One region of the Micromonospora sp. NPDC048170 genome, then DNA from elsewhere that is predicted to be linked to it. Evidence: riboswitches for the same ligand, from Rfam matches in the RefSeq annotation. Region 1 holds a riboswitch; the other holds the start of a gene.

The links. Region 1 has a riboswitch for cobalamin ahead of AB0D32_RS13965 (ABC transporter substrate-binding protein). Riboswitches for the same ligand answer to the same signal wherever they lie in the genome.
Region 2: it holds a riboswitch for cobalamin, as region 1 does, so the genes downstream of both, AB0D32_RS23025 (ribonucleoside-diphosphate reductase subunit alpha) here and AB0D32_RS13965 (ABC transporter substrate-binding protein) in region 1, are expected to answer to the same signal.

Annotation. Positions count from the first base shown of each region.
Region 1 covers NZ_JBEZMR010000008.1:65,143-72,058, forward strand. Annotated here, with positions in the region: gene AB0D32_RS13955 (ATP-binding cassette domain-containing protein) at 1-388, opposite strand, end outside; gene AB0D32_RS13960 (iron chelate uptake ABC transporter family permease subunit) at 388-1,392, opposite strand; gene AB0D32_RS13965 (ABC transporter substrate-binding protein) at 1,449-2,435, opposite strand; cobalamin riboswitch at 2,466-2,639, opposite strand; gene AB0D32_RS13970 (CHAP domain-containing protein) at 3,175-3,768, opposite strand; gene AB0D32_RS13975 (helix-turn-helix domain-containing protein) at 4,027-5,064, opposite strand; gene AB0D32_RS13980 (DEAD/DEAH box helicase) at 5,493-6,916, shown strand, end outside.
Region 2 covers NZ_JBEZMR010000021.1:50,392-57,307, forward strand. Annotated here, with positions in the region: gene AB0D32_RS23015 (right-handed parallel beta-helix repeat-containing protein) at 1-491, opposite strand, end outside; gene AB0D32_RS23020 (ribonucleotide-diphosphate reductase subunit beta) at 597-1,592, opposite strand; gene AB0D32_RS23025 (ribonucleoside-diphosphate reductase subunit alpha) at 1,628-3,973, opposite strand; cobalamin riboswitch at 4,192-4,408, opposite strand; gene AB0D32_RS23030 (hypothetical protein) at 4,593-4,973, shown strand; gene AB0D32_RS23035 (N-acetylmuramoyl-L-alanine amidase) at 5,071-6,135, opposite strand; gene AB0D32_RS23040 (aminoglycoside phosphotransferase family protein) at 6,306-6,916, opposite strand, start outside.

The DNA.
Region 1 (6,916 bases):
ACCCGGTCATGCCGACGCGTTCGAGAGCGTCGGCCGCAGCCGCCCGGTCGGTATCGCTGTCCGACCAGCGGGAGCGGCGGTGCGGGGTGCGGCCGAGCAGCACCACGTCGAGCGCGGTCAGGTCGAGGTCGGTCTCGGCGTACTGGGCGAGCAGCGCCATCCGCCGCGCTGCGGCGGCACGCGGCAGCCCGGCCACGTCGTCGCCCGCGACAGTCACGGTCCCGTACCCGGGGGCGATCAAGCCGGCGACGACCCGCAGCAGGGTGGTCTTGCCGGACCCGTTCGGGCCGAGCAGGCCGACCAGGGTGCCGCGCGGCGCCGAGCAGGTCACGCGGTCGAGGAGTCGAGCGGCCGGCACTGACCACGAGACATCGCGGATGTCGAGCATCAGGCGTTCCCATTCCGTCGGCGCAGCAGTAGCACGAACGCGGGTACCCCGAGCAGGGCGGTCAGCACGCCCACCGGCAGCTCGCGGGGTTCGAAAAGGGTCCTGGCCGCGGTGTCCACCCAGATCAGAAAGATCGCTCCGGCGAGGACGACGATCGGCAGCAGCCGCCGGTGGTCGGGGCCGGTGAACCGCCGCGCGGCGTGCGGCAGCATCAGGCCGACGAAGCCGATCGCGCCGCTGGTCGCGACCAGCACGGCGGTCAGCAGCGCGGTGGTGACCAGCAGCAGCCATCGGACACGCCCGACGTCAATGCCGAGGGCGGCGGCGGCCTCTTCGCCGAACGCGAACGTGTTGAGCGCACGGGCATGCCAGAGAATCACGGCGAACACTGCCGCGAGCACCGGCACCGCCCATCCGAGTGCAGCCCAGTCGGCGCGGGCGAGCGAGCCGGACAGCCAGAAGGTGATGCTGTGGGTCGCGTGCGGGTCGGCCGCCCAGATGACCACGAACGAGGTCAGCGCGGCGCACAGCTGCGCGACGGCGACGCCGGCCAGCACCACCCGGGTCGGTTGCAGGACCGCGCGCCGGCCGGCGGCAGCGACCACGACGGCGAACGCGGCGAGCGCCCCCGCGAACGCGCCCCCGGTGAGCGCCGCAGCACCCGCGCCGAGGCCCAGGACCAGAACGGCGACGGCGCCCAGCGACGCTCCGGAGGAGACGCCCAACAGGTACGGGTCGGCGAGCGGGTTGCGGGTGACGGTCTGCATGACCGCCCCGGAGGCGGCGAGCCCGGCCCCGACCACGGCGGCGCCCAGCACCCTCGGCAGCCGCAGCTCCCACACGATGTGGTCGCGCAGCAACGGCACGTCGGCGCTCGTCAGGCCGAGATGGTTGGTGATGACCAACCACACGGTGCCTAGCGACAGGTCCGCCGGCCCGACCGTCACGGCCGCAGCCACCGACAGCAACAGGCCGCCCGCGAGCACGACCACCACGGCCACCATGCGTACCGCCCGAACCGGCCGTGCCGGGTCCTGCGTCAGCCGGGTGGTAGTGGCGGTCAGTTGCCCACCCCGCCGACACCCCGGGCCAGGGCCTCGACGGCGAGTACGTTCCGCACGCCTGCGGAGGTGGAGGAGAAGTCCAGGACGACGTACCGCTTGTCCCGGACGGCGGGCAGGTCTTTGAGCGTCGCATGCTTTTCGAGGAACGCTTGCTTGGCAGCGGCGGGGTCCCAGCTCGCGTCGATGAGCACGATGACGTCCGGGTTGCGCTCGACGACGGTCTCCCAGCTGGTGCCGGCCCAACTGCCGCCCAGGTCGGCGAAGACGTTGGTGACCCCGGCCGCAGACATGATCATGGCTGGGCTGCCGCAGCAGGCGCCGGCACTCGGCGTGTCGTTGCCGCCGTCCCACCACAGCACCCGCGTGCCCTTCGCGCCCGCTGACGCTTTTGCGATGCGCTCCTGCTGGTCGGCGATCAGCGTCTCGGCCCGCTCTCCAACGCCGAAGATCGCGGCGATGTCACGGATCTCGGCGAACACGTCATCCATCGTCAGCTTCGCCGGTCGTGTGTCCTTCGGGCAGCCGGCGGCGGAGATGTACGTGCCCACGCCCAGCCGCTGCCATTCGGCGCGGTCGCCGACCCCCTCGTCGCTGAACGCACTCGCGAAGGAGGCATAGACGAAGTCCGGCGCGGTGTCGAGCAGCTTCTCCTTCGACGGGTACTCCTTGGCCAGTACCGGCACCTTCGTGTACGCGGCGGCGTACTCGGGCAGCACCCGGTCGTCGAGGTAGGCGGTGCCGGCCATCCGGTCCTGCACACCGAGCGCCAGCATGATCTCGGTGGCGGACTGGTTCATCGTCACCGCCCGCACCGGGGGCTTCGTGACTGTGACCGGTGTGCCGCAGTTGGTGAGTGCGACTGGCCCGGCCGCGGCGGACGCCGTGGTGGCCGGCTTCTTGTCGCCGGTCGCGGCGCAGCCGCCGACCAGGGCGAGAAGGACGGACAGCGGCGCAGCAACGCGCCAGGACACAGGGGACCGCATGACGGGACCACCTTCCAGCACCTCGTGGACGGGTCGTGCAGGTGCCGTGGCCGGTCTCCTGGCTGACGGGTGGTGCGCCGGCGGCCGGCCTTCCCAGGCATGCGCCCAGTGACCTTTAGGTGGCCTCCAGCATCCCGATCACAGTGGCGAGGGCCGCACCGGTCTCACACCGGCTTCCCGAACACCACGGCGAGGCCACCCTAACCAAAGCAGGCGGTCCCGTCACCGTGGTTAAGGTCATGGTCGGAGACCACGTTGGTTCACCGTGCCCGCTCGCACGTGCAGTCCGCGGTCGTGTCGGATGCGGTCCAGGAGGTGGTCCTCCCGGATGGAGCGGGTGAGGCGAGCCGTAGCCCGCGGTAGACGTTGCTCTTGTCCTCGCTGTGGACGTTCCGCAGGGTGTTGCGGATCTCGTCGAAGCTGCCGACGAGGCGTCGGATGTCGGCTTCGTTCAGGCGGTCGGGACTTGTTCTTGCGTTGTTGCTGTGTCGCGTTGGCGTTGACTTTGGCCATCCAGGTGGCGATAGAGGCGGAGTCGCCTCCGGCGTCTGCGATGGCGGCGGGTCGGTGGACGATCCCGCCTGCGCCGGCGTTCGTCGGGTTCCGGTTCCCCGGTGGATTTGGTCACCAGAGCGGCCCTTGGCTGCCGATGCTCTCTCTGGATGAGGGCATCATCAGCCAAGGGCCGTTTCTGCGGTTGGTCAGGGCCCGCGCCGGCCTCTCAACGGTGCAGGATCAGCTAGACCGGACGCGCGTAGCCGGAGACGTAACGCCTGACGCCGTTGCGGGTGACATACATGGAGCTGGGTTTACGCCAGCCGAATTGGGTCACCTTGTTGCCGACGTTGCCTTCGACGGTCATGATTTCGCGGCTGGAGCCGGAACCCCGTACGCCGACGACGATTCCGATGTGTCCGGAAACGGCGTAGTTGCCGTAGACCACGGCATCGCCGATGGCGGGTGTGCCCGACAGTCCCGTCCAGCGGCCGTTTCGCTTCGCCCAGTCCTGCCAGTAGGTGGCCCAGTGCCCTTGAGCGGTGCCCGAGCCTTTCATGCTGGGCTTCTTGGTGGCTCCGCCATGGGCCCAGCAGTAGTTCACGAACACGCCGCACCATTCGGCTGGCCGTATGATGTTGCTGTTGAGTTTGTAGCGGATCGGGTAGTAGTTGTTTCCGCTCTCGGCTGATCCGACTTCACTTTCGGCGAGGTTGGAGATCAGGCGGCGGGTGTTGTTCGCGTCGGCGAATGAGGGTGTTTCCAGTAGTAGCGGGGCGGTCATTCCTGCTGCTGTCGCGAGCAATAGCCGGCGTCGCGAGATATTGATGCTAGTCATTCTCGAACCTTATGGCGTGGTCGGTGTTTTTGCAAGGATCCGGTTGTTCTGCTCGTAGCGGCATTGTTTCTCCTCCGGTCCCTGTCGGTTCCTGCGCCGAAGCGGCCCATCCCCCGGGCAGCCGCCGATCACTGCGTCTGCTGCTGATTACCTGTACCGGCTGTCAGGGGCGAACGGCAGGTCCCGCCCGTGTTCCGAACAGATCCGAACCGTTCGAGACGCCCTCGCCGTTAACTCAGGCGAGGGGGTGCGGCGGCATCAGGCCGGGTCGAGCAGGAAGATCTGACCAGCGGCGTTGGCGTCACAGGCGAGTTGGCGGACCGGTGCCCAGTCACCGGTGGCGCCGTTGACGACGCCGAGGCACATGTCACTGTGAACCGGGCGGATGCGGTATCCCAACGCCGGGACGATAACCGGTTCGAAACGGAAGTCCTGGCCGCCGCCGGTGTCGCAGAAGCTGTTCGCGACCATCCCGTTGACGTCCTTGTTGGCATGGTCGACACCCATGCAGCCCGGTCCGAACCGCGGGTGTTTGGTGCGGATACGGAACACTCGGTCGCCCTCGGCCGTGAGTGTCATGGCGGGCAACGCTGCCGCGCAGTTAGTCTGGAAGAGGTGACCGAGATCGGAGTCGGGACGTTCGGTCACGCACAGCCCGGTGTGCGCCAGCCGCAACCGGTAGGGCCCGGGGGCGGGCATGGCAGCCTGCGACACCGACGCGCCGCCGCTCGCCGAAGCATGGTCCGGCGCCTGAGGCGAGTCAGGTGGACCGCCGACGGACAGCAGTGCCATCGTCACGGTGGCGGTCACGGCACCGGCTACGAAGCCCAGCGCCGCGGGCGGAAGCCAGCCACGTCGCGGTCCTGCGCTCGCGACCGGGGTGCCAACCGGCATCGGGTCCCCCGGTGCGTCGGCAGCCTCCGGGTCGGTAGGGGAACGTTCCGGCCCGGTTTCCTCGGGTACGTCGCCGGGCTCGGCATCGACGATGGACGGCTCGTGCTCCGTTACCTCGCTCATGGCGAGTCGACGACGAGCATCGAGCCACCGCGCGACATCGTCTGGTCCGAGCCCGCAAGCCCGGATCAGCGCCGCAACCGCCTGTTCTCGAGGCAGGGTGGCGCGTCCCAGCATGGCGGCCAGTGTGCTGGCGGGCAGGACGTCGCCCGCAGTGTCAGCCCGATCGGCGATCTCCCGGTAGGTCAGGCACGACAGCGTCCGGAGCCGACGCAGCAAAGCCACATACTCGCCCGGCGTTCGAGCTGCCTCAGGCCGCAGTGCGGCCAGCAGGTTCGACATCGCATCCCCATTCCGTACGCCGTCGGGCTCCGGTGCTATTTGTACAGTCCCGTCGCAGGCGCAGTTGCGGGCTCCAGGCAGCGTCGTCAGCCGGGCGTGCACGCGCCGATGGCAGTGTCCTCGGCGTGTGTTGAGCAGGGGACGGGCGGTTGGGCTGAGCGGCCGGTCGTGAGAGCCGCGTCGATGTCCAGGAAGTCTCGGGCTCGGCTCGCGTGTACAGGGCGGACATCTTGCCCGCGACGACGTCATCGGCGTGCAGCATCGGCCCGACGTCCATCAACACCGGCGGCAGCCTCCGGTCGACCACGGCGGGCCGCGGTCCGCTGCGCCCGAGCCGGCGGGCGGACGGCCCGGGTGGCGCTGGGCAGTGCCCACCTTGCGGGAGGATACGCTCGCGGCTGCCCGGGCCAGATGTCGTGGAGGTGACCTTGGCACGGCTACTGCTGACCGAGGACGAGGAGTCCGTGCGTGTGGCGGTGGGTACACGGTTGTTCGTCCAGGCACGGGCCCACCTCAATTGCGGCGAGCTGGTCGACGTGCAGTGGGATCCGCAGGCCGGGCACGCCTATGCCCGGCTCCGTGGCGACCTGTCCGGCACGGTGACCGCCGTCGCGTCCACCGATCCGAGCGGCGACATCACGGCGGTGCAGGGATCGTGTAGCTGCGGTGACGACCCGGGCTGCGCCCATCCGGCCGCGGTTATCCTCGCCGTCCTGTCGGCCGGAGGTGTGCCCCGCCCGCGGGCCGTGGCGGCGCCACCGGCGTGGGAGACCGCGCTGTCCCCGCTGGTCGGTACGGCGCCCGAGCCTTCCGCCGATCCGGAGTCGGCCTCGGCCGGCGTCGGGTTGCAGTTCGATCTCGTCGCGGCTACCGGGCAGGCCGGCGCGGAATCGTCTCGGCGGATCGCCCTGCGCCCAGTGGTGCCAGGTCGCAGCGGGTGGGTGCGCTCGGGGATTGACTGGTCGAATCTCAGTTACGCCTGTTACGGGCAGCCGAGGCGGGTGCAGCGGCACGGGCAACTCCTCAAGGAGATCCTGGCGCTGTCCACGGCGACCGAAGGCCGGCACTACTACAGCGGCTACCAGCAGACGATCTACCTCGACGCGTTCGCGAGCCGGCGGATCTGGGACCTGCTCAGCGAGGCTCAGGAGACCGGGTTGCCGATGGTGCAGGCCGGCAAGACCGCCGGGCGCGTCGTCGTGTGCCGGGAACCGGCGCGGGTGTCAATACGGGTCGACCGGACCAGTGACGGCCTGCTACTCGTACCAACCTTGCTGGCCGACGGCATGCCGGTCGCCCCGGATTCGTCCCTGCTGGTGGGCCAGCCGATCCACGGCGTCGCCTGGTGGGGCGTGCGGGGCCAGGATGCCCCGCGGCCAAAGGACAGGGTGCTGCGGCTCGCACCGCTCGCGCGGCCGCTGGAGCCGGGCATCGCCGCCATGCTGGCGAAGCCGGCGATCCAGGTTCCCGCCGACGACGAGGCACGGTTCTTCGAGCAGTACTATCCGAGCCTGTTACGGCAGGCGGAAGTGGTCGCGGTGGATCCGTCGGTGCGGTTTCCCGATCTCGGGGCGGCTGCGTTGACGTTGACGGTGAACCACATGACCGGGCATCGGCTCTCGCTGAGATGGGAGTGGGTGCTGCCGGTCGTTGACCGCCAACATCGGGAGCCGCTGTGGGCGACCGGACCCGTCGCCCACGCCGCCGACCGGGAGAAGGTGGTGCGGCGGGTCACCGAAATGGTCGCCGACCCGGCGCTGGGCCTGCTGGAGTCAACGCCTGCGGGGCCTCGGCTGGCGGTCACCGCCGACGTGGCCGGCGACACGATGATCCGGTTCCTGAACGACATCGT
Region 2 (6,916 bases), on a different contig from region 1:
ACGTCGCACATCCGCAGGTGGGTGGTGCTCCGCTCGCAGAGCACGGCGTTGAAGGCCTGCCCGGTGACGACACAGGACTCGACCGTCAGGGCAGCCCGGAGCGCCGACACCGTCGCCGGCGAGTCCGCGCTCCACGTGCGCAGCACCAGTCCCTGGAGCACGACCTGAGCGTCCTCGCAGTACACGGCGGGTGCGGCGGCGCCCGTCTCCACCACCACCGGCGGCCCGCCCGGCACGGCCGCCCGGATCGTGACGGCCTTCGCCCGGACGACCACCTGCCCGTCGTAGCGGCCCGGTTCCACCACGACCACCGCGCCGTGGGGTGCCGCCGCTACCGCCGCCCCGATCCCCCGGTAGGCATTCGCCCTGGTCAGCGAGACCAGCAGCGTCGGTGCACCCACTTCGAACCGTCCCCCCGCCCCGGCCGCGCCACCGACGGCGGCGAGCCACCAGGAGCATAGATCGCCCACCTCGCGGCGGGACAGCCGCACGGACCTGCGCCGTCGCCGCGCCCCTGAATCGTCGGCGCCCCCGGACCGTGCCCGGCCAGCCTGACGCCCGGGCCGCCGCGCGGCGGCCCGGGCGTCACGACCACCTCAGAAGTCGTCGTCGAAGGCGACCGTGCCGCTCACCCCCACCTGGTACGCGGACACGCGCCGTTCGAAGAAGTTGGACAGCTCCTGCACGTCCTGCAACTCCATGAACGCGAACGGGTTCGACGACCCGTAGTGCACGGGGAGGCCGAGCTGCGCGAGCCGCCGGTCGGCGACGTGTTGCAGGTACTCCCGCATGTCGGTCAGGGACATCCCCGGCACGCCCTGGCCGAGCAGGTCCTCGGCGAACTGGACCTCGCACTCGACGGCCTCGGTGAGCATCTGCCGGACCTGACCGGCGAGCTCGTCGTCGAACAGGTCCGGCTCCTCCTCTCGGACCGTCTCCACGACGTCGAAGGCGAAGGCCATGTGCATGGACTCGTCGCGGAACACCCAGTTGGTGCCGGACGCCAGGCCGTGCAGCAGCCCCCGGGAGCGCAGGAAGTAGACGTAGGCGAAGGCGCCGTAGAAGAACAACCCCTCGATGCAGGCGGCGAAGCAGATGAGGTTGAGCAGGAACGTCCGCCGGTCCTCGCGGGTACGCAGCTCACGCAGGTCGTGCAGGGAGTCGATCCAGCGGAAGCAGAACTCGGCCTTGCGCCGGATCGACGGGATGTTCTCGATGGCGTCGAACGCGGCGAAGCGTTCGGTCTCGTCGGGCACGTACGTGTCGAGCAGGTTGAGATAGAACTGGACGTGCACGGCCTCCTCGAACAGTTGCCGGGACAGGTAGAGCCGGCCCTCCGGCGAGTTGACGTGCTGGTAGAGGTTGAGCACGAGGTTGTTGGCGACGATGGTGTCGCCGGTGGCGAAGAACGCGACGAGGCGGCTGACCAGATGCCGCTCGGCCGGGGAGAGCCGGTCGAGGTCGGCGAGGTCGGCGTGCAGGTCGACCTCCTCCACGGTCCACGTGTTGCGGATGGCGTCGCGGAACCGGTCGAAGAAGTGCGGGTAGCGCATCGGGCGGAGGGTGAGATCCATCCCCGGGTCGAGCAGCATGTGAGTGGTCCTCGGGTCGCTGGTGGTCGTGGTGGTCACTGGCAGGCCTCGCACGACTCGGGGTTCTCCAGGGAGCAGGCCAGCGCCTCGTCCACGGCCGCGGGTGCCGTGACCACGCCGGCGGCACGGGCCGGTCCGGCGGGCGCGACGGTGGCCTGCTGGATCCGGGTGGCCGGGCGGGAACGCAGGTAGTAGGTGGTCTTCAGCCCGGCCTTCCAGGCGTACAGGTACATCGAGGAGAGCTTGCCGATCGTCGGCGCGGCCAGGAACAGGTTCAGCGACTGGGACTGGTCGATGAAGGGGCCACGGGCGGCGGCCAGGTCGATCAACGCCCGCTGCGGCAGTTCCCACGCGGTGCGGAACAACTGCCGCACCTCGGCCGGCAGCTCCGCGACGTCCTGCACCGATCCCTCGGCACGCTTGATCGCCGACCGGATCCGCTCCGTCCACAGGCCCCGGGCCTTCAGCTCACGTACGAGAGCGGTGTTGACCTGGAGAAACTCCCCCGACAGGGTCTCGCGCTTGAACAGGTTGGACACCTGCGGTTCGACGCACTCGTAGCAACCGGCGATCGAGGCGATGGTGGCGGTCGGGGCGACCGCCACCAGCAGCGAGTTGCGCAGCCCGTACGCGGCGACCCGTTCCCGCAGCGCGGTCCACCTCGCCGCCTGGGTTCCCGCCACACCCCACAGGTCGGGCTGCAACTGCCCGCGCGCCGCCCGGGTCTGCCCGTACGCCGGGTGGGCACCCAGCCGTTGCGCCAGGTCGGCGGAGGTCTCCAGGGCGGTCAGGTACAGCTCCTCGCTGATCCGGGTCGACAACTCCCGGGCGGCCGGGGAGTCGAACGGCAGCCGCAGCGCGAAGAACACGTCCTGCAGACCCATCAGCCCGAGCCCGACCGGCCGCCAGCGGGGGTTGCTCGCCGCCGCCTGCGGCGTCGGGTAGTAGTTGATGTCGATGACCCGGTCGAGGTACGTCACGGCGGTGCGGACGGTGGCGCGCAGCCGCTCCCAGTCGATGCCGCCGCCGGTGAGGTGGGCGGCGAGGTTGACCGACCCGAGGTTGCACACGGCGGTCTCGGCGTCGCTGGAGACCTCGACGATCTCGGTGCACAGGTTGGACAGGTGCACCACGTTGCCCGGCTCGGCGGTCTGGTTGCACAGCCGGTTCGCGGCGTCCTTGAACGTCATCCACCCGTTGCCGGTCTGGGCCAGGGTCCGCATCATCCGCCCGTACAGCTCCCGCGCCCGGACCTGCCGCACGTACCGGCCCTGCCGCTCGGCCTCCCGGTACGCCGCGTCGAACTCCTCCCCCCACAGATCCGGCAGCTCCGGCACCACGTCCGGGTCGAACAGCGACCACACCCCGTCGGACTCGACACGCCGCATGAACTCGTCCGGGATCCAGTTGGCCAGGTTCAGGTTGTGGGTGCGCCGGGCGTCCTCGCCGGTGTTGTCCCGCAACTGGAGGAACTCCTCGACGTCCGGGTGCCACGGCTCCAGGTACACGCAGGCCGCGCCCTTGCGCCGGCCGCCCTGGTTGACCGCCGCCACCGAGGCGTCCAGCGTCCGCAGCCACGGCACGATCCCGTTGGACTGCCCGTTGGTGCCCCTGATCAGCGCGCCCCGGGAACGGACCCGGGAGAACGCGATGCCGATCCCCCCGGCGAACTTCGACAGGTTCGCCACCTGCGCGTACCGCTGGTAGATCGAGTCGAGCTCGTCGCGCGGCGAGTCGACCAGATAGCAGGAGGACATCTGGGTGTGCCGGGTGCCGGAGTTGAACAACGTCGGCGAACTCGGCAGGTACGCCAGGCTCGACATCAGCCGGTAGAACTCGATCGCCTCGTCCACGGCGTGGGACAGGCCGCACGACACCCGCAGCAGCCAGTACTGCGGCGTCTCCATCACCAGCCGGCTCGTCGGGTGGCGCAACAGGTACCGGTCGTACACCGTGCGCAGCCCGAAATACTCGAACCGCAGGTCGCCGCGCGGGTCCACGGCGTCGTCGAGGGCGGCGGCGTGGGCGGCGACGAACGCGGCGGTGTCGTCGCCGATCAGGCCCTCGGCGTGGCCCCGACGGATCGCCTCGCTGAAGGAGCCGATGCCCTGCCTGCGGACCTCCTTGTCGACGTACCCGGCCAGCAGGCGGGCGGCCAGCCGCGAGTACTGCGGCTCCTCGCCGATCATCTCCGCGGCGGTCTGGATGGACAGCCGGTCCAGTTCGGCCGTCGTCGCCCCGTCGTACAGGCCGCTGATCGTCCGGGTCGCCACCCGCAGCGGGTCGATGTCGGCGAGGTCGCCGGCCCACCGCTCGACGGCCCGGACGATCCTGTTGACGTCGACCGGTTCGGTGCCGCCGTCGCGCTTGCGGACGTGCATCTGCGGTCGCCGCTGGCCGGCCAGGGCCGTATCGTCGGCCGCCGTGCCGGCGGTCGGAACAACCTCGGTGACAGTCACCACTCACTCCTCGCGAGCCTTGATCCCAGACGGACTTCCTGGGCACGCGGGGAGCGGACACCGACGACGACGCGCCGCAGGGCACGCGTCAGCATGGCGTCGGCCGTCCCACGCGGCCTCGGACCGCCGCGCACCCGGACGCGGGCGTACGGCGCACTGGCAGGTCTTCGGACTCGCGGGCGCGACCGGGCTCGCCGGTCTCCTACTGGCCGTCGCTTCCCAGGCCGATGGCGGCCCAGTGCTGATGACGGCGGTCGTTCCCACTCACCGCTGCGGGGCAGTCCCGGATTCCCACCGGGTTCCCTCTTGCCTCGACCGCCCCGGATGAGCGGCCGAACCAGCTGCGCTCGACACCATATATAGGGACGGCGGCGTTGTCACACCCCACATGTCGGCCTCGGGCGTGTCGTGGGGACCTGAGGCTACGCCCGTCGATCGCGAGCCGACGCCTGCGTCGATGCCCACCCACGGCGGCTCGGAGAGCTCTCGTCTCCCCGGTACGGTGGTGTCGGCGCGCGCCACCGGCGGTACCGTCGCGGCCATGCGGACTCGACATGCGGGACGGCTCTCGCTGCAACTGGACTCGATCTACTGCGCGGTCGCCGCGGCGTCGCTGATCCTGTTCGTGGCCCCACTGTCCGAGCGGTTAACCGTGCCACCGGTGGCCGTCATCGCGATCGCGGTTGCCGTGGGCGGCTGGGCGTACGCACTGCACCGCGTCGCCCGTCGTCCCCGGCTGCGCGGGTGGCTGGTCGGCGTGCTCGCCGTCAACGTCGTCGCGGCGGCGGCAATCGCGGTGTTCACGGCGGTCCGGCCGTGGGACGGCGCGTTCACTGTGCTCCTCGTCGCCGTGGCCGTCGAGGTCGCGGCGTTCGCCGTCAGCCAGGCCGCGGCCCTGCGTCGGCAGGCACCAGCCGGTTGAGCGAACTCGGCAACCGGCACTGACAGCGCCCGACGGGTCGAGCGGTGGGTGGATCGGGATCGCGTCGACCCGCGATCCCGATCCACCCGCGGTACGGCTAGACCCGGGTGACCCGGACGGCGTCGGCGACCACGTAGCCGGTGGTGCTGGTCCACCGGCTCACGGCGACCAGGTTGCGGTCTCCGGCGGCCAGCCCGAAGGTGCCCAGCGAGCGCCAGGCGCCGCCGCTGGAGCGCTGGTCCACGTTGACCGTACGGTTACCCGAGGCGGTGACGACGACGTGCGGGGCCGAGCTGTTGTAGCCGGGGTCGGCCGGGTGCCGCACCTCGACCCGGTAGTTGCCGGCCGCCGGAATGTTGACCTTGAACCAGGCGGCGTCACTGGCGGGCGTGGGGTTGGCGAACCGGTAGTCGGCCCCGTAGCGCTGGGCGGAGTACGCGGAGGTGCCCCAGTTGGTGCTCGCCGTGAACCGCCCCGCCGTGGCGTTGTCCACTATGGTGCTGAAGGCGGGCGGGTTGGGCGCGCTCAGACCGAGGTAGGCGGCGATGCCCTGCGCGTGCCCCCGGGCGGTGGCCGTGATGAAGTCGGCCCGCTTGAGCAGGTTCGCGTCGGCGAGGGTGTCGATGAAGAGATTCTCGGTGAGGACCGAGGGCATGGCCGCCTCGCGCAGCATGTGGAAGTTCGCGGTCTTCAGGCCCCGGTCGGTGACCGAACCGATCGTCCGCTGGGCGGCGATCACCCTCGGGTGCAGCGCGTTGTGCAGGTTGACGGTGGCGGCGCTCGCCGTCGGGTACCGATAGCTCTCGAAGCCGGTGCCGCCGCCGGAGTTGATGTGCACGCTCACGAGCAGGTTCGCGCCCCACGCGTTGGCGTCGTCGGTGCGGTAGGCCAGGCTGCGGGTGATGTCCGTCGTCCGGGACATGCGGACGTCGACGGCCCAGTTGGCCAGCAGGATGCTGCGCAGTTGCAGGGAGATGTCGAGTGTCAGGGCCTTCTCCTGCAGCCCGTTGCCGACCGCCCCGGGGTCGGTGCCGCCGTGGCCGGGGTCGATGTAGACCTTGGGCAGCGCGGCCCACGCGGGGCCCGCGACGATGGGGGTGGCCGCAGCACCGGCAACGGCCGCCAGCAGGGTACGCCGCCGGAGCGCTGGGTTATCGAGCATGTGCACCTCGTTCATCAAGAATCGAAGAAAGATCGACAGTGCCCGCAATATAGCGGCAGGTCGATGCTTGATGAAAGATGTCTACGCGACTTGGTGTGGTTGACGAAGATTTCCGCCTCAGGAGCCGGCGCGTTCTGCCGGCGTACCCCTGCTCCAGGTGGCGCTTGTGCTCACCGGTCGGGAAAAGACTGGGCCGCGTAGCCGGGGGCGGCGACGGTCTCGGCGATGCGGGTGAGCCAGTACAGGTCGTTGGCGCGAGATTCTGGACTGGCCCCGGGGCTGAGGATGCCGCGCAGGAACGCAGTGACGTCGTCGAGGTGCCGTTCGCTGCGGTAGTAGCTCAACAGGGCCCGGTCCGGTTCCAGCGGCCCGTAGCCTCGACGGAAGAGCTCGGCGCGGTGCGCGTTGATCGGGTGGTCGCCGAAGTCCTGGCTGTAGACGAACAGCAGGTCCCGCTCGCGCGGCGCGAGGATCGGCGCATCCCAGTCCACGACGTGCAGGTCACCGTCGCCGCTGGCGATCAGGTTGCCGGGGTGGATGTCGGCGTGACAGATCACGTGTTGGGTTCGCGGCACGCGAGAGGCGAGGTCAGCGACCGTTACCGACAGCCGATGCAGCGCGGCACCGTACCGGTCCCAGAAGGCGCCGAGGGCCTCGCTCGCCGCAGCCTGCCCGCCGAGGGCCCGCAACCGCTCGCCCGCGCTCGATCGGTACGTCTCGACCGGCAGGACCGCGGCGAGGTCGGCGCTTGGCGTCACCGCATGCAGCCGCCCCAGGAACT